Regions from separate parts of the Kineococcus haloalkalitolerans genome, predicted to be linked through region 2. Evidence: predicted binding sites of a transcription regulator. Region 2 holds the regulator's gene; each other region holds the start of a gene.
The links. The regulator HrcA, encoded in region 2, represses chaperone genes, less so after heat shock. The targets are predictions, from matches to a motif close to GNTNGCACTCGGNNNNNCCGAGTGCNANC.

Region 1 (6,981 bases), on a different contig from region 2:
GCCGGGCGGGGTCTCGCGCAGCACGTCGAAGACGGCCGGGTCCAGCAGGTAGCGGCCGATGATGGCGAGGTTGCTGGGGGCCTCCTCGCGCTTGGGCTTCTCCACCAGCCCGGAGACCTTGACGACGTCCTCGGTCCCGGTGGGCTCGGCCACGGCGCAGCCGTAGAGGTGGATCTGGTCCTCGGGGACCTCCATGAACGCCACGACGCTGCCGCCGTGCTCCTCGCGCACGGCGATCATCGTGTCGAGCAGGGGGTCGCGGGCGTCGACGATGTCGTCACCGAGCAGGACGACGAACGGCTCGTCGCCCACGTGCTGCGCGGCCACCAGGACGGCGTGCCCGAGGCCCTTGGGGTCGCCCTGGCGCACGTAGTGCACCTGCGCGAGGTCGGTGGACTCCTGCACGCGGGCGAGCTTGGCGTCGTCGCCCTTGGCCTGCAGACCGACCTCGAGCTCGACGTTGCGGTCGAAGTGGTCCTCGAGCGGCCGCTTGTTCCGGCCCGTGATCATGAGGACGTCGGTCAGGCCGGCGCGGACCGCCTCCTCGACGATGTACTGGATGGCCGGGGTGTCGACGACCGGCAGCATCTCCTTGGGCATCGCCTTGGTGGCCGGCAGGAAGCGGGTGCCCTGTCCGGCGGCGGGGATCACGGCCTTGCGCACGGGGCCGGGACGCTCGTCGCGTTCGCTCATGGGGCCGGAGGCTACCGCGGGCGGCTACCGGCGGCGGCGGGGCGATGACCGTGCGCAGCAGCGCTGCTCCGCGCGCGCGACGCGCGAGGGCTCGACGCGCCGCACCGGCGGGAGGCAGACTGCCGTCGAGGACGACGGCGGAACCCCCGCAGCGCGCGTCCCGGACCCTGGAGCCGCCGTGCCCGTCACCGACGACCCCGTGACGGGCGAGGTCCCCCTCGCCCGCACCTCCCCCTCGACCGGTGACCCGGCGCCGCAGGTGCGCGCGGACCCCGTGGAGGTCGAGGCCCGCAAGGCCCGGCTGCGCGGTGCCCTGCGCGAGCGCCGGCGCCAGCGCGACGCGGCCGAGAGCACCGCGCTCGACGCCGCCCTGGCCCGCACGCTGCTGGCCTGCCCCCTGCTGCAGGGCTGCGGCCGCGTGGCGCTCTACGCCTCACGGCCCGGTGAGCCGGGCACCCGCTCGACGCTGGACGCGCTGCGCCGGCAGGGCGTCGACGTGCTGCTGCCGGTGCTGCGCGCCGACGCCGACCTGGACTGGGAGCTGCGCGCCGGGGCCGCGCCGGCGCGCGGCAGCCACCCGCCGCGCGGGCCGGTGGGCCCGCACGCGGTCGCCGGCGTCGACCTCGTCCTGGTGCCGGCGCTGGCCGTCGACACCGCCGGCCGCCGGCTGGGGCAGGGCGGGGGCAGCTACGACCGGGCGCTGCGCCGCGTGCCCCCGCGGGTGCCGGTCGTGGCGGTCGTGCACGACGACGAGGTGCTGGACGCCGCCGTCAGCCCGCTGCCCGTCCTGCCGCACGACCGGCCCGTGCAGGGCGTGGTGACGCCGACCCGCTGGCTGTGGCTGCTGGCCTGACCGCCGGCGACACCACGTCACCAATCTGCTACCCCGTGTGATTACGGTGGGGCATGGGTCCCCACCGGCGCGGAGCCGCCCCCACCCGGCCGGCCCGGCGCACCCGGTCCACCCGGCTCGCCGCGGTCCCGCTGGCGGCGCTGCTGGCGAGCCTGCTCGCGGGCCAGCCCGCCACGGCCGCCCCGACGCCCGCGCCCGCTCCCGCCGGCGCGCTGGCGCCCGACCTGGAGCTGCGGTCGGCACCGGCCACCGGGGCGCTGCTGCTCGAGGAGCGCACCGCCCGCCTCGCCCCCGGGCTCGTGCTGGAGCAGCGCGCGGAGCTGACCGCGGCCGGTCCCGTCCGCAGCCGCGTCCTGCGCCTGGCGCCCGGCACCGGCACCCGCCCGCGCCTGCTGCAGGACGGGCTCAGCGGACCCCGCGAGCCCGCGGCGCTCGCGGCCGCCGGCGGGGCCGTCGCGGCCGTCAACGGCGACTTCTTCGACATCGACCGCACCGGCAGCCCGAACGGCCCCGTCGTGCGCGACGGCACCGCGCTCAAGGCCGCCGCCCACCCGCAGGCCGTCACCTCCCTCGACGGCGCTCTCGCCGACCTGCTCCTGCGCGGCACCGCGACCGTCGCCGGGCGCGGCTTCCCCCTGGCCGGGCTCAACCCCGGCCAGGTCGGTCCCGACGCCGTCGCGGTCTACACGCCCGACTGGGGGCGCGGCGACCGCGCGCTCGCCGCCGCCGGCGGGGTGGAGCTGGAGGTGCGCGACGGGCGGGTCAGCGCCGTGCGGCCCGCGCCCGGCGCCACGCCCGTCCCCGCCGGGGGGCTGGTGCTGCTGGCCACGGGCACGGCGGCCGCCGCCCTGGCCGGCACGCCCGTCGGCGCTCCCGCGAGCACGGCGTGGGACGTGCGCGACGTGCCGCCGGGCGACGCGCTGGGCGCCCGCCTGGTCCTCGTCCGCGACGGCCGCGTCGCCGCGGTCGACACGGCCGACCCGCTGTGGAGCACCCCCCGCGCCCGCACGGCGATCGGCTGGACCGCCACCGGGGAGCTGCTGCTGGTCACCGTCGACGGCGGCACGGCCCGCTCGCGCGGGTGGACCGCGCTGGAGACCGCCCGCGCCGTGGCGGACCTGGGCGCCCGCACGGCCGTGATGCTCGACGGCGGCGGGTCCGCCCAGCTGGTCGCCCGCGCCCCCGGCACGGGCGCCGCCGCGGTGGTCGGCGAGCCCTCCGACGGCGCCCCGCGGCCCGTGGCCAACGCCGTCGGCCTCGTGCCCGCCCCGGGCGACGGGCGCCCGGCCGAGCTGCGGCTGGTCACCGGGCCGTCCGGGTGGTCGCCGGGCGCCGACGACCCCGCCGAGGCCCTGCGCCTCTTCCCCGGCCTGGCGCGCGAGGTGCGGGCCGAGGCGCTGGACGCCTCCGGCGCCCCCGCCGGTGCACCGGTCCCGGCGTGGACGTCCAGCGACCCCGGCACGGTCGCGGTCGTGCCGGGCGCAGCGGCGGGCACGGCCTCGCTGCGGGGCGCCGCCCCCGGCACCGCGCGGGTGCGCGCGGCCCCGGGAGGCGGCGTGGGCGGGGAGCGGGAGGTGCTCGTCCTGGGCCGGCTGGCCGGGCTGTCACTGGTCGCGGACGACGCCGACGGCCCCGACGCGGCGGTGCCCGTGCTGCCCGGAGCCGGTGACAGCGTCGACGTCGTCGTCCTCGGCCGCGACGCCGAGGGCCGCGCGGCCCCCGTGGACGCCCGCGAGGTCACCGTCCGCACCGACCCGGCGGTCCTGCGCGCCGAGGCGCTGCCGGACGGGCGGCTGCGGCTGAGGGCCGTGGCCGTCCCCGCCGCGGGCGGCACCCGCGTCGGCCTGAGCGCGGCCGGGGTGAGCGCGAGCGCCGGGGTGTCCGTCGGCCTGCGGGCGGTGCGCGTGGACGACCTGGCCGACGCGGGCCGCTGGAGCGCGGCCGGCACCCGCGCCGCCGTCACCGCGACCGCCGTGCCCGCGACCGGGCTGCCCGGCGGGGGCGGGGCCCTGCGCCTGTCCTGGGACGTCGCCGGGCAGAGCGCGGGCACGTCCGTGGCCGCGCTCGTGCCCGCCGCCCCGCTGCGGCTGCCCGCCGGTGCCCGCGAGGTGGCGCTGGACGCGCGCGCGGACGGGCGCGGCGGGTGGCTGCGCGCGGTGCTGCGCGTCGACGGCGCCGACCGGCCCGTGACGCTGGCGCCCGCGCTGGACTGGACGGGCTGGCGGCGGGTCAGCGCGCCCGTGCCCGCCGGCGCCCGCGACGTGCGCCTGGTGCGCGTGTACGTCGCGCACACGGACGTGACGCGCCGCACCTCGGGCGCCCTGGACGTCGCCCGCCTCGACGCGGCGGCCGCGTCGCCGCCGCCCGCGGCCGCCGACCCGGGAGCCGCGACCGGGCGGGTGGACCCGGCGCTGGAGACCGCGCAGCCGCTCGCCGGCGGGCCCGCGCCGGTGGCGGTGCTGGCGGGCACGGCCGTCGAGGCGGCGCGCCCGGCGAGCGTGGAGGTGCTGCGCCGCGCCGTCGCCGACGCCGTGGCGGCCGGCGCCGGGCGGGTGGTCCTCGCCGGCGGCGTCGCCGGCCCGGCGGGGGGCCGCGCGGGCGCCGCGGACGTGCGCGCCGTGCGGGACGTCCTCGACCGCTCCGGCGTGCCGTGGGAGTGGGTGCGCGGGGACTCGGAGCTGGGCGCGGACCTGGGGCCGGGGGCCGGCGCCCGCCGGGTGGACGACGCCGGGACCCGCTGGCTGCTGCTGGACGCGGCGGGCGGGTCGCTGGGCGCGGCCGACCCCGGGCAGCTGGCGTGGCTGCGCGCGGAGCTGGACGCCGCCGGCCGCGAGGAGGGGGTGCGCGGGCTCGTCGTGGTGAGCGCGCACGGGCCCGGCTCGCTGGCCGACCCGGACGAGGCGGCGCTGCTGCGCGGGTGGCTGGCCGACTGGCGCGAGGAGACCGGTGGGCGGGTGGCCGTGGTCGCCGGCGGCGCGCCGGGTGCGAGCACCGCGGGCGTGCAGCGGCGCGAGGGGGTGCTGGAGGTGACGGCCGCCAGCGGGACGGGGGTCCCGGGGGCGCCGCCGGCGTGGACGGCGCTGGCGGTGGACGCCGCGGCCGCCTCCCGCCCGTCGGCGGGCTCGGCGGCCGTGCCCGGGCGCGACGACGGCTGGCTGCGGGTCGCGACCCGGCCGGTGCTGACCTCCGCGTCCGCCGGTGACCTCGTCCTGGCGCCGGGGGCCCGGGCCGCGCTGGCGGTGACCGGCACCGCCGCCGGGGGCGGTGCGGTGGGCGTGCCCGCGGCGGCGGTGCGCGTCTCGGGGCCGGGGCTGGCGGTCCGCCCGCCGGCGCCGGACGGGCGCCGGGTGCCGCGCGCGGGCACCCTCGCGGTCCTGGACCCCCGGACACTGGAGGTGACCGGGGTGTCGCCGGGGACGACGACGCTGCGGGTGGAGGCCGGTGGGCCGGTGACGACCCTGCAGCTGCGGGTCGGGTGAGCCGCGCCGAGGGCCCGGCGCGGCTACCATTGGCACTCGACGGGCCCGAGTGCCAGAGCCGGGCCCCGCAGCGCCGCCGCGGCAGCGCCGCGCGCCCGAGCCCAGGAGACGACGTGCCCACCTACGCCTACGCGTGCCAGGAGTGCCAGCACAGCTTCGAGGTCCGCCAGTCCTTCAGCGACGACGCGCTGACCGACTGCCCCGAGTGCTCCGGCCGCCTGCGCAAGCTCTTCAACTCCGTCGGCGTGGTCTTCAAGGGGTCCGGCTTCTACCGCACCGACTCCCGCAAGACCCCGTCCGAGCCGTCCGGGTCCTCCAGCTCCTCCGGCGGCTCTGCGAAGGACTCCTCGAGCTCGTCCTCGTCGAGCTCGTCGTCCTCCTCGGGCTCGTCGTCGACCACGTCGTCCGGGTCGTCCTCCGGCTCGTCCTCCTCCAGCACCTCGGCGGCCTGAGGCCGCTCCGGCGGCGGGGTCCACACCCCGCCGCCGGGCACCGCTGTCCACAGGGGCCGGCGCGCGGCCCGGAGCCGGCGGCGAGCGCTGCCTAGCGTCCCCGCGTGCTCGCCGACAGGTCGACCCGACCCACCGCCCCACCGGTCCCGCCCGCGGGCCGGGGCCCGGCCGCGCGACGACGCCGGCGGCGGGCGCGCGGCTGGCTGAGCGCCGGGCTGGTGGCGGGCGCGGGCGGCCTGGCCGTGGCCGCGCTCGCCCCGCCGGCGCCCGCGACCACCACCGTCCTCGTGGCCGCGCGCGACCTGCCCGCGGGCAGTCCCCTCACCGGCGGCGACGTCGTGCCCGCCGCCTGGCCGCGCGAGCTCGTGCCGCCCGGGGCGCTGACGAGCGCCGACGGCGCCGTCCTGGCGGGTCCGCTCGGCCGCGGTGAGCCGCTGACGCGCACCCGCACGGCCGGGCCCGGGCTCCTGACCGGGCAGCCCGCCGGCGCGGTGGCCGCCCTGGTCGACCTGCCCGCCGGCGCGCCGCCCGGCCTGGCGCCCGGCACCCGCGTCGACGTCCTCGCCCGCGTCCTGGACCCGGTGACGGGCGCCGTCACGGGCGCGACCGCGCTCGCGGTGGACGTGCCCGTGCTCGCCGTCGCGGGCGGCGCCCCACCCGGCAGCTCGAGCGCGGGCCCCGGGGGTGCGTGGCCCGGCGGGGGCGCCGGGGACGGTCCGGGCGCCGTCGTGGTGGCCGTCGGTGCGAGCACGGCGGCGGACCTGGTGGCCGCGGCCGGCCGCACCGTCCTCGTCGTGCGCGGGACGTGAGCGCCGCGCGCCCGGGTTCCCGGTCCGGGAGGTCAGTCCCAGTGCGGCGGGCGCTCGCGCAGGAAGCGCTCGTCGTCGCCGTCGTCCCCGCGGGCCTCGCCCCAGCCGAGGTCGCCGTCGTCGGCGGAGCGCTCGTCCTCCAGCGGCACCTCGCGCTCGCCGTCCTCGCCCGGCCCCCCGCTCACCGGGTCCCCCGCCCGCCGCGCCCGGCCCCCGCGGGCGCCACGGCCCGCGAGCGCACCTGCTCGTCGAGCACCGGTCCCGGCGTCCGGGGCGTCGGCGGTCGCGGCCCGGCGTCCGCGGGCTGCGGATCGACGCCCCGGGGGTCGGCCGCGTGCAGGTCCCCGGCGCGCAGGTCGATGGTGCGCGGGGTCAGCGGGCCGCCCGTCGTCGGAGCGCCACCCAGCGAGCGCCAGGCCCCGGCGATGCGGCGGGCCTCGCCGGCCGGGTCGGCGTGGACGTCCCCGGAGGTCGAGCGCAGGCAGTGCCAGCCGGCGCGCTCCCAGCGGGCCGGGCGGGCGACCTCGCGCTCCAGGACGTCCGGCTCGTCGGCGGCGTCCAGGTCGACGGCCACGGCCGGTCCCCCGCCGGGCGCCTGCACCACCAGCGGCAGGGCGGCGCCGGTCCCGACGCCCGTGGTCACCGGCAGGCCGGCGTCCGCGCAGGCCGCGGCGAGGCGGGCGACCAGCGCGCCG
Region 2 (6,981 bases):
GAGGGGGTGGTGGGGCGGGGCGGTCGCTACGGTGCCCGGGTGCGCCTCGCGGTGAGCCTCGGCTACCTGACCGGCGCGGACGTGGCCACGGCGGCCGCGGACGCGCTCGCCCTCGCCCGCGCCGCGGAGGACGCCGGCTACGCGGCCGCCTGGGTCGCCGAGGCGTACGGCTCCGACGCCCCGACCGTCCTGGGCTGGCTGGCCGCGCGGACGTCGCGCATCGACCTCGGCTCGGCGGTCCTGCAGGTGCCCGCGCGCAGCGCCGCGGCCACGGCCATGACCGCCGCCACCCTCGACGGCCTGACCGGCGGCCGCTTCCGCCTGGGGCTGGGCGTCTCCGGCCCGCAGGTGGCCGAGGGCTGGCACGGGCAGCGCTTCGACGCACCGCTGGCCCGCACCCGCGAGTACGTCGAGGTCGTGCGCACGGCCCTGGCCCGCCGGCCCCTCGTCCACGACGGCGAGCACCTGACGCTGCCGCTGCCGGGCGGGCCGGGCAAGCCGCTGCGGCTCATGCTCCCGCCGGTGCGCCCGGACCTGCCCGTCTACCTGGCAGCCGTGGGCCCGCGCAACGTCGCCCTCGCCGGTGAGGTCGCCGACGGGTGGCTGCCGGTGTTCTTCGCCCCGGACGCCGCGGACGAGCAGCTGGAACGGCTGGCCGCCGGCCGCGCCCGCCGCGTCCCGCGCGAGGGGGAGCCGGTCTTCGACGTCGCCCCGACGGTGCCGCTGCTGCTGACGAGCGCGACGGGGTCGGCCCGGCGGGACGCCGAGGCGCCCGTGCGCGCCTACGCCGCCCTGTACCTGGGCGGCATGGGCAGCCGCACCCAGAACTTCTACGCCGCCCTGGCCCGCCGCCTCGGCTTCGGCGCCGACGTGGACCGCGTGCAGGACCTGTACCTGGCCGGGCACGCCCGCGAGGCCGCCGCCGCCGTCCCCGACGGCTTCCTCGACGCGACCTGCCTCGTCGGCACCCCCGCCGCCGTCCGCGCCCGCCTGGACGCCTACGCCGCCGCTGGTGTCACGACGCTGTCGGTGCTGCCGCTGGCGCCCACCCGCGAGGAGCGGGTGGCCGCGCTGCGCGCGATCGCCTGAGCCGCGCTGGACGCGCGCGGGCCCCGCCCGGCGGTGCCGGACGGGGCCCTGGTCCTGCGGTGCTCGTGCGGTGGTGCGCCGGTCTCAGCGCACGAGGCGGAAGATGCCGGGGTAGCGGTAGGCGCGGCCCTGGCTGGCGGCCACGGCCGCCAGGATCGAGAAGACCAGGCCGACGACGTAGGGCGCGCCGGCCAGGAAGATCAGCGGGGCGCCGATCCCCAGCGTGACGATCGTGGCGATCCCGGTGGCGATCCCGAGGACGACCGAGTACACGAACATCGCGATGTTGAGGTTCAGCGCCTCGGCGGAGTGCTCGCGCACGAACCGGCTGCGGTCCTTGAAGACCAGGAAGACGATGAGCGGCCCCAGGAAGGGCAGGCCCACCAGCCACGCCGCCAGCCACGACAGGTGGCCGGCCAGCGCCCAGGTGCGCTCGCTGCCCGGGTCCATCGCCGCCAGGCCGCCGGCGCCGTACGGCTCGGTCCGGCCGGACCACTGCGGGTGCTGCTGCTGGCCGTAGCCCTGGCCGTACTGCTGGCCGTAGCCCTGGCCGTACTGCTGGTCGTAGCCGCCGTGCTGCTGGTCGTAGCCGCCGTGCTGCTGGCCGTAGCCGCCGTGCTGCTGCTCGGACTGGCCCCACTGCTGGCCCGCCGGCTGGTCTCCCGCGGACGGCTTCGTGAAGTCGGGTCGCTGGGACCCGTACGGGTCGCTCACGGTTCCTCCAGGGTCGGTGGGCGCCCCCGCCGCTCGACGGGAGCACCTCGATCCTCGCACCGGCGCGCGCCCCTGTCGCGGTCCCGACGGGCGGTCCATCCCGTCGGCGGACCCGGTCCACCCGGAGGTCGTAGGCGGTGCGCCCCCGCCGTCCACCGCCGGGAGCGGGCGACCCCGGCCGGACCCCGAGCCGCTCCGGCACGGGCCGGGTCTCAGGCGTCGGCGCCGTCGGCGGTCACGAAGTCGACGAGCTCCTCCACGCGCCCGGACAGGGCCGGCTCGAGGTCGGCGATGGTGCGCACGGTGCCGAGGATGCGCTTCCAGCCGTGCGCGACGTCGGCCTGGGTGGCGTGCGGCCAGCCGAGCTCGGCGAGGATCCCGTGCTTCCACGACGTGCCGCGCGGCACGGCGGGCCAGCGCTCCCAGCCGAGGCGCTGCGGGCGCACCGCCTGCCACACGTCGACGAAGGGGTGCCCGACGACGAGGACGTGCGGGCTGCGCGCGACGGCGGCGACGATCCGCGACTCCTTGCTGCCGGCGACGAGGTGGTCGACGAGGACGCCGATCCGCCGGCCCGGCCGGGGCCCGAAGGCGCGCACGGCGGCGTCGAGGTCGTCCACGCCGTCCAGGACCTCCACGACGACGCCCTCCACGCGCAGGTCGTCGCCCCAGACGCGCTCGACGAGCTCGGCGTCGTGGCGGCCCTCGACGAGGATGCGCGAGGCGCGGGCGGTGCGGGCGGCGGCGCCGGCCACGGCCACCGACCCCGAGGCGGTGCGGCCGGGGGCGGCGGGAGCGGCGGGCCCGCGCGGGGCGACGAGGCGCACGGGCTGCCCGTCCACCCAGAAGCCCGGCCCGAGGGGGAAGGTGCGGGTGCGCCCGCGGCGGTCCTCCAGGACGACCACGTGCACGCCGCCGCTCTTCTCGGTACGCACGACGGCGCCCACCCAGCCGGTCTCGACGTCCTCCACGACGAGCCCGCTCACGGCGGTCTCCTCGCGGGAGGCGGGCCGGCGCGGGTGCGGGTCGCGGGCGAGGACGTCGGAGCCGTACCGGTCAGCAGCCACCCGGGCACCCTACGGACGCGGCGCGCCGCGGCCCGGCAGCGGGCGGCGCGTGTCCGGGGCGAGGTCTAGACTTGGCACTCGCCCGTCGCGAGTGCCAGAGCTGCGCGGGCGGCGGGACCGGGACGGGGAGCGGACGGGGGAGGTGCCGATGAGCGACGACCGGCGGCTGGCCGTGCTGCGCGCCATCGTCGAGGACTACGTGTCGACGCACGAGCCCGTCGGCTCCAAGGCGCTGGTCGAGCGCCACCGCCTGGGCGTGTCCCCGGCGACGATCCGCAACGACATGGCGGTGCTGGAGGACGAGGGCTACATCACCCAGCCCCACACCAGCGCCGGGCGCATCCCCACCGACAAGGGCTACCGGCTGTTCGTGGACCGGCTGGCCACCGTCAAGCCGATGTCGACGGCCGAGAAGCGCGCCATCCAGACGTTCCTCGACGGTGCCGTGGACCTCGACGACGTCGTGGACCGCACCGTGCGGCTGCTGGCGCAGATCACCCGGCAGGCCGCCGTCGTGCAGTACCCCTCGCTCTCGCGGGCGGCCGTGCGGCACGTGGAGGTCGTGCCGGTGGGCGGGCGCAGCGCGCTGCTGGTCCTCATCACCGACACCGGCCGCGTCGAGCAGCGCGTGGTGGAGCTGCGCTCGGCCGCCGACCCCGCCGCGCTGGTCACCTCGCTGACGGCCCTGCGCACCCGGCTGAACGCCGCCGTGGCCGGGCACCGCCTGCAGGAGGCCCGCGTCGCCCTCACCGACGTCGTCCAGCAGACCCCGACCGAGGACATGGCCGTGGCCGCCGAGGTCGCGGCGGCCCTGGGCGACTGCCTGACCGCCGGCCTGGCCGAGCGGGTGGTCATCGCCGGCACGTCCAACCTCGCCAAGTCCGGGCCGGACCTGGCCGCCTCCCTGGGAAGCGTCCTGGAGGCGCTGGAGGAGCACGTCGTGCTGCTGCGCCTGGTGCAGGAGATGACCGAGGACGGCGGCGGCGACGGGCTCACCGTGCGGATCGGCTCGGAGAACGTGCACGTCGGGCTCACCGAGACGTCCGTGGTGACCACCGGCTACGGCGGCGAGGGCCGGGCGCTGGCCCGCCTCGGCGTCCTGGGCCCGACGCGGATGGACTACCCCACGACGATGGCCGCCGTCCGCGCGGTGTCACGCTACGTCTCGCGGATCCTCGCCACGTGAACCCCGTGAGCCCGGCCACGCCCGCGACCCGCCCCCACCGACCGACCCGACAGGAGACCTGAGCGCCTCGTGAGCGACTACTACGACGTCCTCGGCGTCAGCAGGGACGCCTCGGCGGAGGACATCAAGCGCGCCTACCGGAAGCTGGCGCGCAAGCTCCACCCCGACGTCACCGACGACCCGGAGGCGGGCGACCGCTTCAAGGAGGTCTCCCAGGCCTACGAGACGCTGTCCAACCCGGAGAAGCGGGCGCTGTACGACCGCGGCGGCGGCCAGCAGCCGGGCGCGGCCGGGTTCGGCGCCGGGTTCGGCTTCAGCGACATCATGGACGCCTTCTTCGGCCAGGGCGCCGGGGCGGGCGGGCGCGGTCCGGCCAGCCGCACGCAGCGCGGGCAGGACGCCCTCATCCGCGTCGACGTGGACCTGGCAGAGGCCGCCTTCGGCGCCGAGCGCTCCATCCAGGTGGACACCGCGGTGCTGTGCCCGACGTGCAAGGGCACCTGCTGCCAGCCGGGCACCAGCCCGCAGACCTGCGACATCTGCCACGGGCAGGGGCAGGTGCAGCGCGTGGTGCGCTCGCTGCTGGGCCAGGTCATGACGACCGCGCCGTGCCCGACGTGCCACGGCTTCGGCACGGTGCTGCCCTCGCCGTGCCAGGAGTGCAACGGGGAGGGCCGCGTGCGCGCGCGCCGGCCGCTGACGATCCGCATCCCGGCGGGCGTGGACACCGGCACCCGCATCCAGCTGGCCGCGCAGGGCGAGGTCGGCACGGCCGGCGGCCCGCCCGGGGACCTGTACGTGGAGGTCCACGAGCGCCCGCACCCGGTGTTCACCCGCTCCGGCGACGACCTGCACTGCACCCTGGAGGTGCCGATGACGGCCGCCGCGCTGGGCGCCTCCATCCCCCTGGAGACCCTGGACGGCACCGAGGCCGTGGAGGTGCGCCCCGGCGCGCAGCCGGGCGAGCAGGTGACGCTGCGCGCGCGCGGCGTGGAGCACCTGCGCTCCACCGGCCGCGGCGACCTGGTGGTCACCCTGGAGGTGCGCACCCCGCGCGACCTGGACGACGAGCAGGAGTCGCTGCTGCGCCGGCTGGCCGAGCTGCGCGGCGAGGTCCGCCCGGCGGGCACGCTGCAGCCGGCCCACCAGGGCGTCTTCTCCAAGCTGCGCGACCGCTTCTCCGGCCGCTGACCGGTCGCTGACCGCGGGCCGCGCTCCCCCCGAGGGAGCGCGGCCCGCGGCCGGTTCAGCGGACCGTGACGGTCTTGGTGTCCGGCAGCGGCGCGGCGCCCTCGCCGCCGGACTCGTCGGGCGCCACGACGGTCACGGTGTAGTCCCCGGCCGGCAGCGCCGCCGTGAAGGAGAAGTCGCCCCAGGTGCCGTTCGCGCCGGCCTGCACGGCGTCGCGCGCCACCTCGGTGCCCGCGGCGTCGGTGACGGTCCACAGCAGGGTGCCCTCGAACGCCGTGCCGGTGCCCTCGACGGTCACCGACCCCGGCGTGGACGTCGACACGCCGGTGATCCACACCGGGGCCTGGACCTCGGCGCGCGGGGCCCGCGAGACCGCCTGGGCGACGACCCGCCCGAAGACGGGCTGCCCGGCGGCCCCGTCCACGCGCAGCTCGACGGGCACGTCCTGCCCGGCGGCCGCCGTCACGGTCCACACCAGCTGCTGCACGGCCAGGTCCGCGTCGCCGGTCTCCACGTCGCCGGAGACCGCGGAGGCCGCGACGTCGACGACCAGGCGCCCGTCGGCGGCGGTGACGCTCGCGCCGGCGTCGGGGCCGAAGGGGCTGGCGTAGTCGGGGTCGGCGGGCGAGCCGCCCAGCAGGGCGCGCAGCGCCAGCGTCGCGTCGTCGGCGCCGCCGGAGACCGGCACCCACTCGCGGAACAGCTTGGGGGAACCCTCCCCGCCCAGCCAGTAGACCGGGACGCTGGCGGCGCCCGAGGGCAGCGCGGAGCCCGCGGACGCCGGGGCGCTGGTGGCGGGCGCCGACGTCGGGGCGGCCGGCTCGCTCGTGGCGGCGGTCGGCTCCGCGGGCGCGGGCGCGGGCTCGGCCGGCTCGGAGGTCGGCGAGGCCGGCTCGCTGCTCGTCGGCGCGGCCGGCTCGGACGTCGCCGACGTGGCGGCCGCGACGGTCGTGACGCTGTCGCCGCCGCGCTGGGTCAGGGCGAGGGCGCTGCCGCCCACGACGACGACGGCGGCCGCCGCGGCCACCGCCGTCCAGGCGCGCGTGCGGCGGCGGGAGGACTGGCTGGCCATGAGGATCTCCTGGAGGCGGTCGGGCGGGTCGACCGCGGCGGCGCGCGCGGCCATGGCCCCGCGCAGCGCGCGGGCGGTCGGGTCGGTGGCCGGGTCCGGCAGGGGGCCGGTCCCGGGGACGTCGGGCTGGTCGGGCTGGTCGGTGCCGCTCACGGGGTCTCCTCGGTCCGCACGGCGGCGCGCAGGGCGGCCAGCCCGCGGTGCGCGTGCGTCTTGACGGCCCCGCGGCTGACGCCCAGGGCCTCGGCGATGTCCTGCTCGGACAGGTCGGCGTGGTAGCGCAGCACGAGGACCTCGCGCTGGCGCGGAGGCAGGGCGTCGAGCGCCGCGAGCACGCGGCGGTGCTCGGCCGCGCGCAGCGCCCGCTCCTCGGGGCCCTCCGGCTCGGGGTCGGGCAGCGGGCGGTGCCGGTCGGCGACCTGCCGGTGCCGCAGCACGTCGCGGGCGCCGTTGACGACCGCCTGGCGCAGGTAGGCCGCGGCCGCGCCCGGATCGTCCAGCCGCCGCCAGCGCCGGTGCAGCGCCACGAAGGCGTCCTGCACGACCTCCTCGGCGGTGGCGCTCTCCCCGAGCAGCAGGACGGCCAGGCCGACCAGGCGGCGCCAGTGGCCCGCGTACAGGTGGGCGACGGCCGTGTCGGCGTCCCAGCCGCGCGGGTCGTC
Region 3 (6,981 bases), on a different contig from region 2:
CGGTGCCACAGTGAGTGACGTCCCGACACTCCTGGAGGTCCCCCGATGCGCCGTGCCCTCGCCGCCGCGCTGCTGTCCGTGCTGCCCCTCGGCGCCCTGGGCGCCTCGGCGGCCCCCGCGAGCGCCGCACCGGCGGCGGGCGGGGGCCTGGTGCTGCGCAGCGCCGCGGTGACCACGACCGCCCCGGCCAGCACCCGGCCGCTGGACGAGGACTGCTGGCGCGGGCGCAGCGGCGCGCTGTGCGGCTACGGCGTGGTCGACGTCGTCCTCGGCGGGTTCGGCGCTTCGGGCGGCGTGCCCGACTGCTCGCCGTGGACCGAGGGCTGCGAGGAGCCGGTCGCCTCCCTGGTCGAGGCGGCGGGCACGCGCGTCGACGTGCTCGTGCGCTGCGAGGGTTCCTGGCTGCCGCGGCTGCGCTCGGTGCCGGTGACCACGGGGCCGAGCTCGCTGGTGCGCTCGGCGGACGTGACTCCGCTGACGCGCCTGGACGCCGACAGCGCGCGCCTGCAGGTGTCGTTCCCCTTCCCCGCCCCGGCCCAGCTGGGTTGCGGCGCCCGCCCGGTGCACGTGCTGGCCGCCGCGGCCCGCTCGGTGACGGTCGGCTGGGCCGGCACCCGGCCCGGGGTGCCGGCCGGGACGGCACGGGTACCGGGCGCGCACCGCTTCGCCCTGGGAGGCTGACCCGGCTACCCTGCGGTTGCACGTTCAACAACACCCCGACGCAGGAGGCACCGTGAGCGTGAAGCTCGCCATCGTCTACTACTCCGCCACCGGCACCGTGCGGGCCATGGCCCAGCGCGCCGCCGCCGCCGGCGAGGCCGCCGGCGCCGAGGTGCGGCTGCGCCAGGTCGCGCGCCAGACCACCGAGGGCGAGCGCCAGGCCAGCGAGGCGCAGGCCGCGCACAGCGCGGAGGCGACCGAGCCGGCCGCGACCGCCGAGGACGTCGTGTGGGCCGACGCGGTCCTCTTCGGCTCCCCCACCCGCTACGGCAACATCGCCGGGCAGCTGAAGACGTTCCTCGACTCCCTCGGCCCGCAGTGGGCGCAGGGCCAGCTGGCCGACAAGGTCTACGCCGGCTTCACCGCCAGCCAGACCGCCCACGGCGGCCAGGAGACGACCCTCATCGCGCTCTACAACACGATCTACCACTTCGGCGGGATCATCGTCCCGCCCGGCTACACCGACGGCCTGAAGTTCGTCGACGGCAACCCCTACGGCGTCTCGCACGTCACGGGCGCCAACAACGACCAGCCGCTGGGCGAGGCCGAGCTGGCCGCGCTGGACCACCTGGCCCAGCGCGTGGTCACGATCGCCGGGCGCCTGAACTCCTGATCCCCCGGCCGGGGGCGCTCCGGGAGGAACCCGGCGCGCCCCCGTGCCAGGCTCTCGGCCATGGCAGTCGTGAAGATCAACGCGATCGAGGTCCCCGAGGGCGGCGGCGCGGAGCTGGAGCGCCGCTTCGCCCACCGGATGGGGGCCGTGGAGGGCACGCCGGGATTCCTCGGCTTCGAGCTGCTGCGCCCCGTGGCCGGGGAGACGCGCTACTTCGTCTACACCCGCTGGGAGACCGAGGACGCCTTCGAGGCGTGGTCATCCGGCGGGGCGCGGGCCGCGCACGCCGGCGAGCGGGCGCAGCCGGTGGCCACCGGCGCCAGCCTGCTGGAGTTCGAGGTCGTGCTCTCGGTCGAGCCGGCGATGGTGTTCCAGGGCCCCGACGAGACGTGAGCCCCCGCCCGTGAGCCGTCGCGCCGCCCGCGCTCAGCGCGGGCGGCGCACCCGCACCGGCCCCCTCGCCGTGGAGGGGTCCACGACCCGCCCGTCCTGCACCAGCTGTGCCCGGCCGGCCGCGACGAGGCGCCGGGCCGCGGCCCGCGCCGGTTCCAGCAGCGGGCGCCACTCCTGCCCGCCCACGGCGCGCGCGACCTCCTCGGGCGTGACGCCGCCCCGCCCGCCCGCGTCGAGCGCCTCCTCCAGCACCCGTTCCAGCTCGGCGTCCACGCGGGCACCGGCCCCGCGGGCACGGCGCCGGCAGGCGTCGGAGCAGTAGCGCACCGCGTCCCAGTCGCGCTCCCACTTCCTGCGCCACGTGATCGTGCGCCCGCAGACCGCGCAGTCCTTCTCGGGCGGGCGGACGGAGGCGCGGGAGGGCGCGTCGGCGGAGCGGCGGGGCACCGCACGAGCGTGCCCCCTCGCGCCGGGGGGCGCGAGGGGGCACGGGTGGTGCGGGTCCGCGCGGGTGTCCGCGCGTGCGGGCGTCAGCGGGCGGCGGTGCCCTCGACGTAGTCGGAGTCGTCGGACTTCACCCACGCCATGAGCTTGCGCAGCTCGCGGCCGGTCTTCTCGATGGGGTGCTGCTCGCCCTGCTCGCGCAGCTTCTTGAACTCCGGGGCGCCGGCGTCCTGGTCCTCGATGAAGCGGCGCGCGAAGGTGCCGTCCTGGATGTCCTTGAGGACGTCCTGCATGCGCTCCTTGACGGAGGCGTCGATGACGCGCGGGCCGGAGACGTAGTCGCCGTACTCGGCGGTGTCGGAGATCGACCAGCGCTGCTTGGCGATGCCGCCCTCGTACATGAGGTCGACGATGAGCTTGAGCTCGTGCAGGCACTCGAAGTAGGCGACCTCGGGCTGGTAGCCGGCCTCGGTGAGGACCTCGAACCCGGTCTGCACCAGGGCCGACGCGCCGCCGCACAGGACGGCCTGCTCGCCGAACAGGTCGGTCTCGGTCTCCTCGGTGAAGGTCGTCTTGATGCCGCCGGCGCGCAGCCCGCCGATGGCCTTGGCGTAGGCCAGGGCCAGGTCCCACGCGCCGCCGGTGGCGTCCTGCTCGACGGCCACGATGACGGGCACGCCGCGGCCGTCGACGTACTCGCGGCGCACGAGGTGGCCCGGGCCCTTGGGGGCGACCATGACGACGTCGACGTCGGCCGGGGGCTTGATGTAGCCGAAGCGGATGTTGAAGCCGTGGCTGAAGAACAGCGCCTTGCCGGCGGTGAGGTTGGGCTCGATCGCCTCGGCGTACAGGCCGCGCTGCAGGTGGTCCGGCACCAGGACCATGATCACGTCGGCGGCCTTCGCGGCCTCGGCGGGGGTCAGGACCGCCAGGCCCTGCTCCTCGGCCTTGGCGCGGCTCTTCGAGCCCTCCTTCAGGCCCACGACGACGTCGACACCGGAGTCGCGCAGCGACAGCGCGTGCGCGTGGCCCTGGCTGCCGAAGCCCAGGACCGCCACCTTCCTCCCGGTGATCTTCGACAGGTCGGCGTCGTCGTCGTAGAACATCTCGGCCACGTCAGGCTCTCCTCGGTTGGTCGTTTCAGGGGGTCGGGGGGTGGGTCAGGCCGAGCGCAGCGCGCGGTCGGAGATCGCCCGCCCGCCGCGCGCGAGGGCGACGGACCCGGACTGGACGAGCTCGCGGACCCCGAACGGCTCCAGGACGCGCAGCAGCGCGGCCAGCTTGTCGGGGCTCCCGGTGGCCTCCACGGTGACCGCGTCCGGGGCGACGTCGACGACGTGGGCGCGGAACAGCTGCACGGTGCTGAGGACCTCACCGCGCACGGTGGCGTCGGCGCGGACCTTGACCAGCAGCAGCTCGCGCTGCACCGACGCGTCGTCCTCCAGCTCGACGATCTTCAGCACGTTGACGAGCTTGTTCAGCTGCTTGGTCACCTGCTCCAGCGGCTGCTTCTCGACGTCGACGACGATCGTCATGCGGGAGATCTCGCTGCGCTCGGTCGGCCCGACCGTCAGGGAGTGGATGTTGAAGTTCCGGCGCGCGAACAGCGACGTCACGCGGGTCAGGACGCCGGGGCGGTTCTCCACCAGGACGGACAGGGTGTGCCGGCTCATCAGGAGACCACCTTCTCCGGGCCGGAGGCCGTGTCGGCCCCCTCTTCCCGGTCCCACCGCGGCGAGACGCCGCGGGCGTACTGGATGGCGTCGTTGCTGACGCCCGCCTCGACCATCGGCCAGACCATCGCGTCGCGGTGGACGCGGAAGTCGACGACCACGGGCACGTCGTTGATCGCCATGGCCTTCTCGATGGTGGCGTCCACGTCCTCGGGGCGCTCGCAGCGCAGGCCGACGCAGCCGTAGGCCTCCGCGAGCTTGACGAAGTCGGGCACGGGCGCGGAGTGCGCGCCGTGGTGGGCGCCGGAGTTCAGGTCGGTGTTGGAGTAGCGCTCGGAGTAGAAGAGCGTCTGCCACTGCCGGACCATGCCGAGGCTGGAGTTGTTGATGATGGCGACCTTGACGGGGATCCCGTTGAGGGTGCAGGTCGCGAGCTCCTGGTTGGTCATCTGGAAGCAGCCGTCGCCGTCGATGGCCCACACGACCGCGTCGGGCCGGCCGACCTTGGCGCCCATGGCGGCGGGCACGGCGTAGCCCATCGTCCCCAGCCCGCCGGAGTTCAGCCAGGTGCGGGGGTGCTCGTAGCGGACGAACTGCGCGGACCACATCTGGTGCTGCCCGACACCGGCCACGTACAGCGCCTCCGGACCGGCGATGGCGCCGATGCGGGAGATGACGTGCTGCGGCGCCAGGGTGCCGTCCTCGCTGTCGGTGTACCCCAGGGGGTACTCGCGCCGCCAGCTCTCGGTCAGCTCCTGCCAGGGGGTGATGTCGGTGCGCCCGTTGGCCTCGAACTCCGCGCGCAGGGCCGCCGCCAGCTCGGCCACGACCAGCTTGCCGTCGCCGACGATCGGCACGTCCACGGCGCGGTTCTTGCCGATCTCGGCCGGGTCGATGTCGGCGTGGATCACCTTGGCGTGCGGGGCGAAGGTGGACAGCTGCCCGGTGACGCGGTCGTCGAAGCGGGCGCCGAGGGCGATGAGCAGGTCGGCCTTCTGCAGGGCCGTCACCGCGGCCACCGTCCCGTGCATGCCGGGCATGCCGAGGTTGGTGGGGTGCGAGTCGGGCAGGACGCCGCGCGCCATGAGCGTGGTCGTGCCGGGGATGCCGGTGAGGTCGGCCAGCGCGGTCATCTCCGCGGCGGCGTCCGCCTTGACCAGGCCGCCGCCGATGTAGAAGACCGGGCGGTGGGCCGCGGCGATCATCCGCGCGGCCTCCTTGACCTGCTTGCCGTGCGGGCGCGTCACGGGCCGGTAGCCGGGCAGGTCGACCTCGGTCGGCCACTCGAAGGAGGTCACCGACTGCTGCACCGACTTGGGCACGTCGACGAGGACGGGGCCGGGGCGGCCGGTGGAGGCCAGGTGGAAGGCCTCCTTGACCACGCGCGGGATGTCGGCGGGGTCGGTCACCAGGTAGCTGTGCTTGGTGATCGGCAGGGTGATGCCGGTGATGTCGGCTTCCTGGAAGGCGTCCGTGCCGATGGCCGCGGTGCCGACCTGGCCGGTGATGGCCACGACGGGCACGGAGTCCATGTGCGCGTCGGCCAGCGGCGTGACGAGGTTCGTCGCGCCCGGGCCGGAGGTCGCCATGCACACCCCGACCTTCCCGGTGGCCACGGCGTAGCCCTCGGCGGCGTGCCCGGCGCCCTGCTCGTGGCGCACGAGGACGTGGCGCACGTGCGGGGAGTCCATCAGCGGGTCGTAGGTGGGCAGGATGGTGCCCCCGGGGATCCCGAAGACGACCTCCGCACCCACGGCCTCGAGCGAGCGCACGAGGCTCTGGGCCCCCGTCAGCGACGCGACGGGCAGCGTCGGGTCGAGCGGCAGCGCGGTGTCGGTGGTGCTGACCGGCGTGACGTCCGGCATGGTCCGTTCCTCCTCGGGCGGTTCGTGCTTCGTCGACCTGCGGGGGCCCGTGCGGACCCCGGCGTCCGGTCGTCCCTGCGCCGGACGCGAAAAGACCCCTCCGCCCGCAGGCATGACGAGGGGTCGCGCGCTCGGCCGGGCTGTCAGCCGGCGCGCTGTCCGATGGCTACGAGGAACCGCATGGACCGACCGTAGACCCCCGCCCGCCCGGCTGTCAGCCGGGCGGGCGTCGCGTCCCACATGCTGAGACGCGCGTCTCACCCCGTCAGACGGGCACCGCGCTCAGACGCACACCGCGCCCACCGAGGCGGACTGGACCTGCTTGGCGTACTTGGCCAGGACGCCGCGCGTGTACACCGGCGGCAGCGGCGCCCAGCCCTCGCGGCGGGCGGCCAGCTCCTCCTCGTCCACGAGGACCTCCAGCGTCTTGCCGGCCACGTCCAGGCGGATGCGGTCGCCGTCGCGCACGAAGGCGATGGGGCCGCCGTCGACGGCCTCGGGCGCCACGTGCCCCACGCACAGGCCCGTGGTGCCGCCCGAGAAGCGGCCGTCGGTCATCAGCAGCACGTCCTTGCCCAGCCCCGCGCCCTTGATGGCGCCGGTGATGGCGAGCATCTCGCGCATGCCCGGCCCGCCCTTGGGGCCCTCGTAGCGGATGACCACCACGTCGCCGGCGCCGATGGTGCCGTCCTCCAGCGCGTCCAGCGCGGCGCGCTCGCGCTCGAACACGCGCGCGGTGCCCTCGAAGACGTCGGTGTCGAAGCCGGCGCTCTTGACGACGGCCCCGCCCGGGGCGAGGTTGCCGCGCAGGACCGTGATGCCGCCGGTGGCGTGGATCGGGTCGTCCAGCGCGCGCAGCACGACGCCGTCGACGTCCGGCGGGGCGATCTCGGCGAGGTTCTCCGCCAGTGTGCGCCCGGTCACCGTCAGGCAGTCGCCGTGCAGCAGCCCGGCGTCCAGCAGGGCGCGCATGACGACGGGGATGCCGCCGATGCGGTCCACGTCCACCATGACGTGGCGGCCGAAGGGCTTGAGGTCGCCCAGGTGCGGCACGCGGCTCGCGACCCGGTCGAAGTCGTCCAGCGTCAGGTCCACCTCGGCCTCGTAGGCGATGGCCAGCAGGTGCAGCACGGCGTTGGTGGAGCCGCCCAGCGCCATGACGACGGCGATGGCGTTCTCGAACGCCTCCTTGGTGAGGATCTGCCGGGCCGTGATGCCCTTGGCCAGCAGGTTGACGACGGCCTCGCCCGAGCGGCGGGCGAAGCCGTCGCGG
Region 4 (6,981 bases), on a different contig from region 2:
CGCGGCGCGGACGGCGGGGTCCGACGTGCTGGCGGAGGGTGCGGGGGTGCGGGTCGGCACGCTCAGAGGCTAGGCGGGCGCCGGGCGGGCGGCGTCACGGGCAGGCGACCCACTCGCTCGTCCCGTCGGCGAAGCGCTGCCGCTTCCACACCGGCAGGTGCTCCTTGACCTCGTCCACGAGCCGGGCGCAGGCCGCGAACGCCTCGGCGCGGTGGGCGGCGGAGACCGCGACGGCCAGCGCGCAGTCGCCCACCGCCAGGTGCCCCAGGCGGTGGCTGACCGCGACGGCGTCCACGGCCTCCTCGGCGCTCACGCGCGCCACGACGGCCGCCAGGACGTCGGCGGCGCTCGGGTGGCCCGTGTACTCCAGGTCCAGGACGGCGCGGCCGTGGTCGTGGTCGCGCACCACCCCCGCGAAGGTGACCACGGCGCCCGCGGCAGCGTCGCCGACGAGCCGCGCGTGCTCGTCGACGTCGAGCGCGCCGGCGGTGACGGCGGTGCGCACCACGCGCCGGGCCGGCTCGCTGCGGCGGGAGGTGTCCAGGCTCACGGGGCCACCCTAGGCGCGCGCCCCGGTCGCGGCCCTGCCGCCGGGGCCGCCCACCGGGGCCGCGCGGGCGGCCGCCCGGCGCCTGGGGGAGACTCCCCCGGTGGTCGCGAGCGGACGCTGGCGGGTCGTCGTGCCGGTCAAGGGCGGGGACGGGGCCAAGTCGCGCCTCGGGCTGCCCGTCGCCGAGCGGCGCGCCCTGGCCACGGCCATGGCGCTGGACTGCCTGACCGCCGCCCTGGCAGCCCCGCCCGTCGCCCTCGTCGTGTGCGTCACCGACGACCCGGACGTCGCCGCGGCCGCCCGCGGGGCCGGGGCCGCCGTCGTCGCCGCGGGCGGGCCCGGGCTGCACCGGGCCGTGGAGGCCGGGCTGGCCGCCGTCGGCACCGGCCCCACCGCCGTGCTGGTGGCCGACCTGCCCGCGCTGCGCCCCGACGACCTCGCCCTGGCGCTGACCGGTGCGGCCGCCCGCACCGGCCCGGTGCTCGTCACCGACGCCGAGGGGACCGGCAGCGTCCTGGTCGCCGACCGCGCCGGGCACCCCCCGCACCGCTTCGGCCCCGGCTCCGCCCGCGCCCACGCCGAGGCCGGCGCGGCGCCCCTGCCGGGCGCGCTGCCGTCGCTGCGGCGCGACGTGGACGTGCCCGCGGACCTCGAGGCCGCCCGCGCGCTCGGCGTCGGCCCCCGCACCCGCGCGGCCCTGCGCGCCGCGACCGCGACCGCGCCCACGACCACGCCCACGACCGCCACCGCGCCCGCCTGCCGCTGAGCTCCCGACACCGGACCGGAGGTCCGCCCCGTGACACCCACCGCCCTGCCCGCGCCGCGCCGGCGCGCCCGCCGCACCGCCCCGGCGGTGCCCGCGCCGCCGGCACCGCGGCTGCGCAGCGCCCTGGCCGCGCTGGACGACCTCGACCCGCGGGTGGGCACCGCGCCCTCACCCGCGGACGCGGAGGTGCTGCTGCACGCGCGCGGCGACGACCTGGCGCGGCTGTGCGCGGCGGCCGCGCCCGTGCGCGACGCGGCGATGGCCGCCGCCGGCCGGCCCGGCACGACCACCTACTCCAAGAAGGTGTTCGTCCCCGTGACCCGGCTGTGCCGCGACCGCTGCCACTACTGCACGTTCGCCACGACGCCCGGGCGCCTGCCCGCCGCCTACCTGGACGAGGAGGAGGTCCTCGCCATCGCCCGGGCCGGTGCCGCGGCCGGCTGCAAGGAGGCCCTGTTCACCCTCGGCGACGCCCCCGAGGACCGCTGGGGCGCCGCGCGCGACTGGCTGGCCGCCCGCGGGTACGCCTCGACCCTGGAGTACGTGCGGGCGCTGGCCGTCCTCGTGCTGGAGGAGACGGGGCTGCTGCCGCACCTGAACCCCGGCGTGATGAGCGCGGAGGCCCTGGCGCGGCTGCGGCCGGTGGCCCCCTCGATGGGGATGATGCTGGAGACGACCGCCGCGCGGCTGTTCACCGAGCCCGGCGGGGTCCACTACGGCTCGCCCGACAAGGACCCCGAGCTGCGCCTGCGGGTGCTGCACGACGCCGGCCGCGCGGCCGTCCCGTTCACCACCGGTCTGCTGATCGGCATCGGCGAGACCCCCGCCGAGCGGGCCGAGTCGCTCTTCGCGCTGCGCGCGGTGGCCGACGAGCACGGCGGCACGCAGGAGGTCATCGTGCAGAACTTCCGCGCCAAGGACGACACCGCCATGCGCGGCGAGGACGACCTCGGCCACGAGGAGTACCTGGCCGCCCTGGCCGTGGCCCGCCTCGTCGTGGGGCCGTCGGTGTCGCTGCAGGCCCCGCCGAACCTGTCCGACCCGGAGCAGCGCGCGCAGCTGCTGGCCGCCGGCGTCGACGACTGGGGCGGGGTGTCGCCGCTGACGCCCGACCACGTCAACCCCGAGCGGCCGTGGCCGCAGCTGGACTCCCTGGCCGCGACCACGCGCGGGGCGGGCTTCCGGCTGCGCGAGCGGCTGACCGCCCACCCCCGCTTCGTGCTGGACGCGCTGACCGGCAGCGAGCGCTGGGTGGACGCGCGCCTGCACGCCCACCTGGCGGCCCTGGCAGACCCCGTCACGGGCCTGGCGCGCGAGGACGCGCGGCCGGTGGGCCGGCCCTGGCACGAGGCGGGGGTGCGCGCGTGAGCCTCGTGGAGCCCAGCGACGCCGAGGTCGCGATGGCCCGCTACGTCGCCCGGCGCCTGTCGCCGGGGGCGTGGCCGGTCATCGAGCCGTACCTGGACCGCACCCAGGAGCACGAGCTGCACCTCATGACGTGCCCGGACGCGCCCCGGCCGGGGCACGTGACGGTCTCGACGCTGTCGATGCACCGGCGCCCGAACCCGGTGGACGGCGAGGACGTGCGGGTGGAGCTGGTGACGACGCTGCGGCACCCCGACGTGGACCTGTGCAGCGGCCTGGTGGTGGCCTGCGCCTTCACGGCCGTCAAGGAGCGCCTGCCCGTGCGGGCCGGGACGGTCTTCCCCGACGTCGTGGGCGAACTGCTGGGCGGGCGGACCCGCCACCTGCTCGTCACCGCGCCGTGGTCCTTCCCGACGCTGGCCCGCTACCCGCTGACCCCGCAGGTGGACGTGCGCTGGCTGCAGGCCGTGCCCGTGCACGACGCCGAGCGCGACCACGCCGAGCGCAGCGGCCCGGAGTCCCTCGTGGAGCTCCTGCACGCGGCGGGCGCCGACCTGGCCGACCTCGACCGCGCCCCCGTGCCGCTGCCGGCCTGACGCACCCCCGGGCCCGAGAACGCCGCGAGGGCGGCCCCTGGTCGGGACCGCCCTCGCGGGTGGAGCTGGTGCGGGGCGCTCGCGCGCCCCGCGGGGTCAGGCGTGGATCAGAAGTCCATGCCGCCCATGCCGCCGTCGCCGGCCGGGGCCGCAGCGGCCTTCTCCGGCTTGTCGGCGATGACGGCCTCGGTGGTGAGGAACAGGCCCGCGATGGAGGCGGCGTTCTGCAGCGCGGAGCGCGTCACCTTGACCGGGTCGTTGATGCCCGCGTCGAGCAGGTCCACGTACTCGCCGGTGGCGGCGTTCAGGCCGTGACCGGTGGGCAGGTTGCGGACCTTCTCCGCCACGACGCCGCCCTCGAGGCCGGCGTTCACGGCGATCTGCTTCAGCGGGGCCTCGACGGCGACCTTGACGATGTTCGCGCCCGTGGCCTCGTCACCGGTGAGCTCGAGCTTCTCGAACGCCGCGGTGCCGGCCTGGATGAGGGCCACGCCACCACCGGCGACGATGCCCTCCTCGACGGCGGCCTTCGCGTTGCGGACGGCGTCCTCGATGCGGTGCTTGCGCTCCTTGAGCTCGACCTCGGTGGCCGCGCCCGCCTTGATGACGGCCACGCCGCCGGCGAGCTTGGCGAGGCGCTCCTGCAGCTTCTCGCGGTCGTAGTCGGAGTCGCTGCGCTCGATCTCGGAGCGGATCTGCGCGACGCGGCCGGCGATCTGGTCGGCGTCGCCGGCGCCCTCGACGATGGTGGTCTCGTCCTTGGTGACGACGACCTTGCGGGCGCGGCCCAGCAGGTCGAGGTCGGCGGTGTCGAGCTTGAGCCCGACCTCCTCGGAGATGACCTGGCCACCGGTGAGGATGGCGATGTCGTTCAGCATCGCCTTGCGGCGGTCGCCGAAGCCCGGGGCCTTGACGGCGACGGACTTGAAGGTGCCGCGGATCTTGTTGACGACGAGCGTGGCCAGGGCCTCGCCCTCGACGTCCTCGGCGATGATGACGAGCGGCTTGCCCGACTGCATGACCTTCTCCAGCAGCGGGAGCAGGTCCTTCACCGTGGAGATCTTGGAGTTGAGGATCAGCAGGTACGGGTCCTCGAGCTCCGTCTCCTGACGCTCGGCGTCGGTGACGAAGTAGGGCGAGATGTAGCCCTTGTCGAAGCGCATGCCCTCGGTGAGCTCGAGCTCCAGGCCGAAGGTGTTGCTCTCCTCGACGGTGATGACGCCTTCCTTGCCCACCTTGTCGAGGGCCTCGGCGATGAGCTCGCCGATGGAGGAGTCGCCCGCGGAGATGCCGGCGGTGGCGGCGATCTGCTCCTTGGTGGTGACCTCCTTGGCGGCGCCGAGCAGCTGCTCGGTCACGGCCTCGACGGCCTTCTCGATGCCGCGCTTGAGGCCCATCGGGTTCGCGCCCGCGGCCACGTTGCGCAGACCCTCGCGCACGAGCGCCTGGGCCAGGACGGTCGCGGTCGTCGTGCCGTCACCGGCGACGTCGTCCGTCTTCTTCGCGACCTCCTTGACGAGCTCGGCCCCGATCTTCTCGTAGGGGTCCTCGAGCTCGATCTCCTTGGCGATGGAGACACCGTCGTTGGTGATCGTGGGGGCGCCCCACTTCTTCTCCAGGACGACGTTGCGGCCCTTGGGGCCGAGCGTCACCTTGACCGCGTCGGCGAGCTGGTTCATGCCGCGCTCGAGGCCGCGACGGGCCTCCTCGTCGAAGGCGATGATCTTGCTCATGCCTGGTGTTCCTCCCAGAAGGCGGGCGGTGGTCGGCCGGAGCGGTGCCCGCGACGGACGGCCGGCGGCGGCGGGGTCACGTCCCCCGCGCCGACGACCTCACCGGACCGGCCGGGAGCTGTCGCTCCCGTGTCGAGGTGCTGGTCGTGCTGTCACTCTCGACTCGAGAGTGCCAACCCCAATGTTGGCACTCGGGGCGGTCGAGTGCAAACCACCCCCCGCCGTCCGGGGGCGTCCGGGCGCGCGAAGGCCCCGCGACCGGGCTGCGGTGGCAGCGGTCGCGGGGCCGGGGCGCTTCAGAGGCCGCGGACGCTCTCGGCCTGCGGGCCCTTCTGCCCCTGGCCGACCTCGAACTCCACGCGCTGCCCCTCCTCGAGGGAGCGGTAGCCGTCGGCCACGATGGCCGAGTAGTGCACGAACACGTCCGCACCGCCGTCGTCGACGGTGATGAAGCCGTACCCCTTCTCGGCGTTGAACCACTTGACGGTGCCCTGAGCCATTGCCTTCTCCTGGTGGTGCCACGAGCGGAGGACGCCTCCGGCACGCACCGGACGCGGGTCTCACGCTGCCCGCGGCGGTGGTCGCCGTGGGCGACGCCCGGCGCGCGCGCCCCCGGGGAGGCGCGAGGGCCGGACGGCTCGACCGGGACCGAGGCTAGTGCGGCGACCGCCCGCGCGGACAGGGTTCGCGCAACCCGTGGTCGGACGGTGTCACAGCAGGGAGCGCGCCAGGTCCAGGACGTCGCCGGCGACGCGGTCCAGCGCCCAGACCGCGGCGGCGACCACGACGGCGGCCACCAGCAGCCAGAGGAGCACGAGCAGCAGCACGCCCAGCGGCCCGCGCCGGGTGCGGTGGGCGCCGCGGCGGGGGGCCAGCGGCCGGGCGGGACGGGCTGCGCGGCGCGCGCTCAGGGCTGCACGCCCAGGCGGCGCGCCGAGCGCGCGCGCTGGCGGGTGGCGCGCATCCGGCGCAGCCGCTTGACGAGCATCGGGTCGTGGGCCAGGGCCGCCGGGGAGTCGATGAGGGCGTTGAGCACCTGGTAGTAGCGGGTCGGGGACAGGTCGAACAGCTCGCGGACCGCCTGCTCCTTGGCGCCGGCGTACTTCCACCACTGCCGCTCGAAGGCGAGGACCTCGGCGTCCCGGGGGCTGAGCCCGCCGGCCGCGGCACCGGTGTCCCCGGCCCCGTCCTGACCGGCGCCGATCGTGCGCGCCGCCGCCTCGTCCATGCCGTCCTCCAGCCCTCGTCCGTGCCGCCGGCGTCCCCACCGGCGTGCGCCACTGTAGGTGCTGGCACCGACACCAGCCCGCCCGCGCGCTCCCGGCGCGCCCCGCCGGCACCGCCCACGACCGCTCGCCGCCGGGCGCCCGGTCAGGGCGCGGGCTACGGTCGCCGCCGTGGTGCAGCCCCCCCTCGACCTGGACCTGCCCGACCCCGGCGACGGGGGCTCCGGCGGCGGCCCCGGCGACGACCCCGCCGGCCTCGGCCTGGACGACCTGGACCCCGGCTGGGCGCGGGCCCTCGCGGGGGTGCGCCCGCAGCTGCGGGCGCTCTCGCAGCGGCTCGCCGCCGAGGAGGGACCCTGGCTGCCGGCGCCGGAGCACGTCCTGCGCGCCTTCCGCCAGCCGTTCGAGGACGTCCGCGTCCTCCTCGTCGGGCAGGACCCCTACCCCACCCCCGGGCACCCGATCGGCCTGTCCTTCGCCGTCGAGCCGCACGTGCGGCCGCTGCCGCGCAGCCTCGTCAACGTCTACCGGGAGCTGCGCGAGGACACCGGCGTCCAGCCCCCCGAGCACGGCGACCTGTCGGCGTGGACGGCCTCGGGGGTCCTGCTGCTCAACCGCGTCCTGACGGTGCGCTCGGGCGCCTCCGGCTCGCACCGGCGGACCGGCTGGGAGGCCGTCACCGACGCGGCGGTGCGCGCGCTGGCCGCGCGCGGCGGCCCGCTCGTGGCGCTGCTGTGGGGCCGCG

Region 1: a site for HrcA is predicted at 5,054-5,082, ahead of ACRYMY_RS11480 (FmdB family zinc ribbon protein). Genes of this name have one in related genera too.
Region 3: a site for HrcA is predicted at 5,851-5,879, ahead of ACRYMY_RS14255 (acetolactate synthase large subunit). Genes of this name have one in related genera too.
Region 4: a site for HrcA is predicted at 5,194-5,222, ahead of groL (chaperonin GroEL). Genes of this name have one in related genera too.

Annotation. Positions count from the first base shown of each region.
Region 1 covers NZ_JBJLSH010000025.1:43,804-50,784, forward strand. Annotated here, with positions in the region: gene galU (UTP--glucose-1-phosphate uridylyltransferase GalU) at 1-693, opposite strand, end outside; gene ACRYMY_RS11470 (5-formyltetrahydrofolate cyclo-ligase) at 872-1,546, shown strand; gene ACRYMY_RS11475 (phosphodiester glycosidase family protein) at 1,600-5,025, shown strand; gene ACRYMY_RS11480 (FmdB family zinc ribbon protein) at 5,139-5,477, shown strand; gene ACRYMY_RS11485 (SAF domain-containing protein) at 5,582-6,286, shown strand; gene ACRYMY_RS11490 (hypothetical protein) at 6,319-6,471, opposite strand; gene ACRYMY_RS11495 (hypothetical protein) at 6,468-6,981, opposite strand, start outside.
Region 2 covers NZ_JBJLSH010000066.1:9,400-16,380, reverse strand. Annotated here, with positions in the region: gene ACRYMY_RS18415 (LLM class F420-dependent oxidoreductase) at 40-1,089, shown strand; gene ACRYMY_RS18410 (DUF4870 domain-containing protein) at 1,174-1,803, opposite strand; gene ACRYMY_RS18405 (DUF3097 family protein) at 2,016-2,870, opposite strand; gene hrcA (heat-inducible transcriptional repressor HrcA) at 3,019-4,056, shown strand; gene dnaJ (molecular chaperone DnaJ) at 4,126-5,247, shown strand; gene ACRYMY_RS18390 (Gmad2 immunoglobulin-like domain-containing protein) at 5,303-6,472, opposite strand; gene ACRYMY_RS18385 (RNA polymerase sigma factor) at 6,469-6,939, opposite strand.
Region 3 covers NZ_JBJLSH010000036.1:21,888-28,868, forward strand. Annotated here, with positions in the region: gene ACRYMY_RS14225 (hypothetical protein) at 46-681, shown strand; gene ACRYMY_RS14230 (NAD(P)H-dependent oxidoreductase) at 788-1,333, shown strand; gene ACRYMY_RS14235 (antibiotic biosynthesis monooxygenase family protein) at 1,394-1,726, shown strand; gene ACRYMY_RS14240 (DUF3253 domain-containing protein) at 1,760-2,173, opposite strand; gene ilvC (ketol-acid reductoisomerase) at 2,257-3,285, opposite strand; gene ilvN (acetolactate synthase small subunit) at 3,331-3,843, opposite strand; gene ACRYMY_RS14255 (acetolactate synthase large subunit) at 3,843-5,708, opposite strand; gene ilvD (dihydroxy-acid dehydratase) at 5,991-6,981, opposite strand, start outside.
Region 4 covers NZ_JBJLSH010000053.1:208-7,188, reverse strand. Annotated here, with positions in the region: gene ACRYMY_RS17150 (FO synthase) at 1-60, opposite strand, end outside; gene ACRYMY_RS17145 (molybdenum cofactor biosynthesis protein MoaE) at 95-550, opposite strand; gene cofC (2-phospho-L-lactate guanylyltransferase) at 651-1,316, shown strand; partial or broken gene cofG (7,8-didemethyl-8-hydroxy-5-deazariboflavin synthase CofG) at 1,362-2,666, shown strand; gene ACRYMY_RS17130 (suppressor of fused domain protein) at 2,681-3,277, shown strand; gene groL (chaperonin GroEL) at 3,385-5,010, opposite strand; gene ACRYMY_RS17120 (cold-shock protein) at 5,307-5,510, opposite strand; gene ACRYMY_RS17115 (DUF3263 domain-containing protein) at 5,918-6,238, opposite strand; gene ACRYMY_RS17110 (uracil-DNA glycosylase) at 6,435-6,981, shown strand, end outside.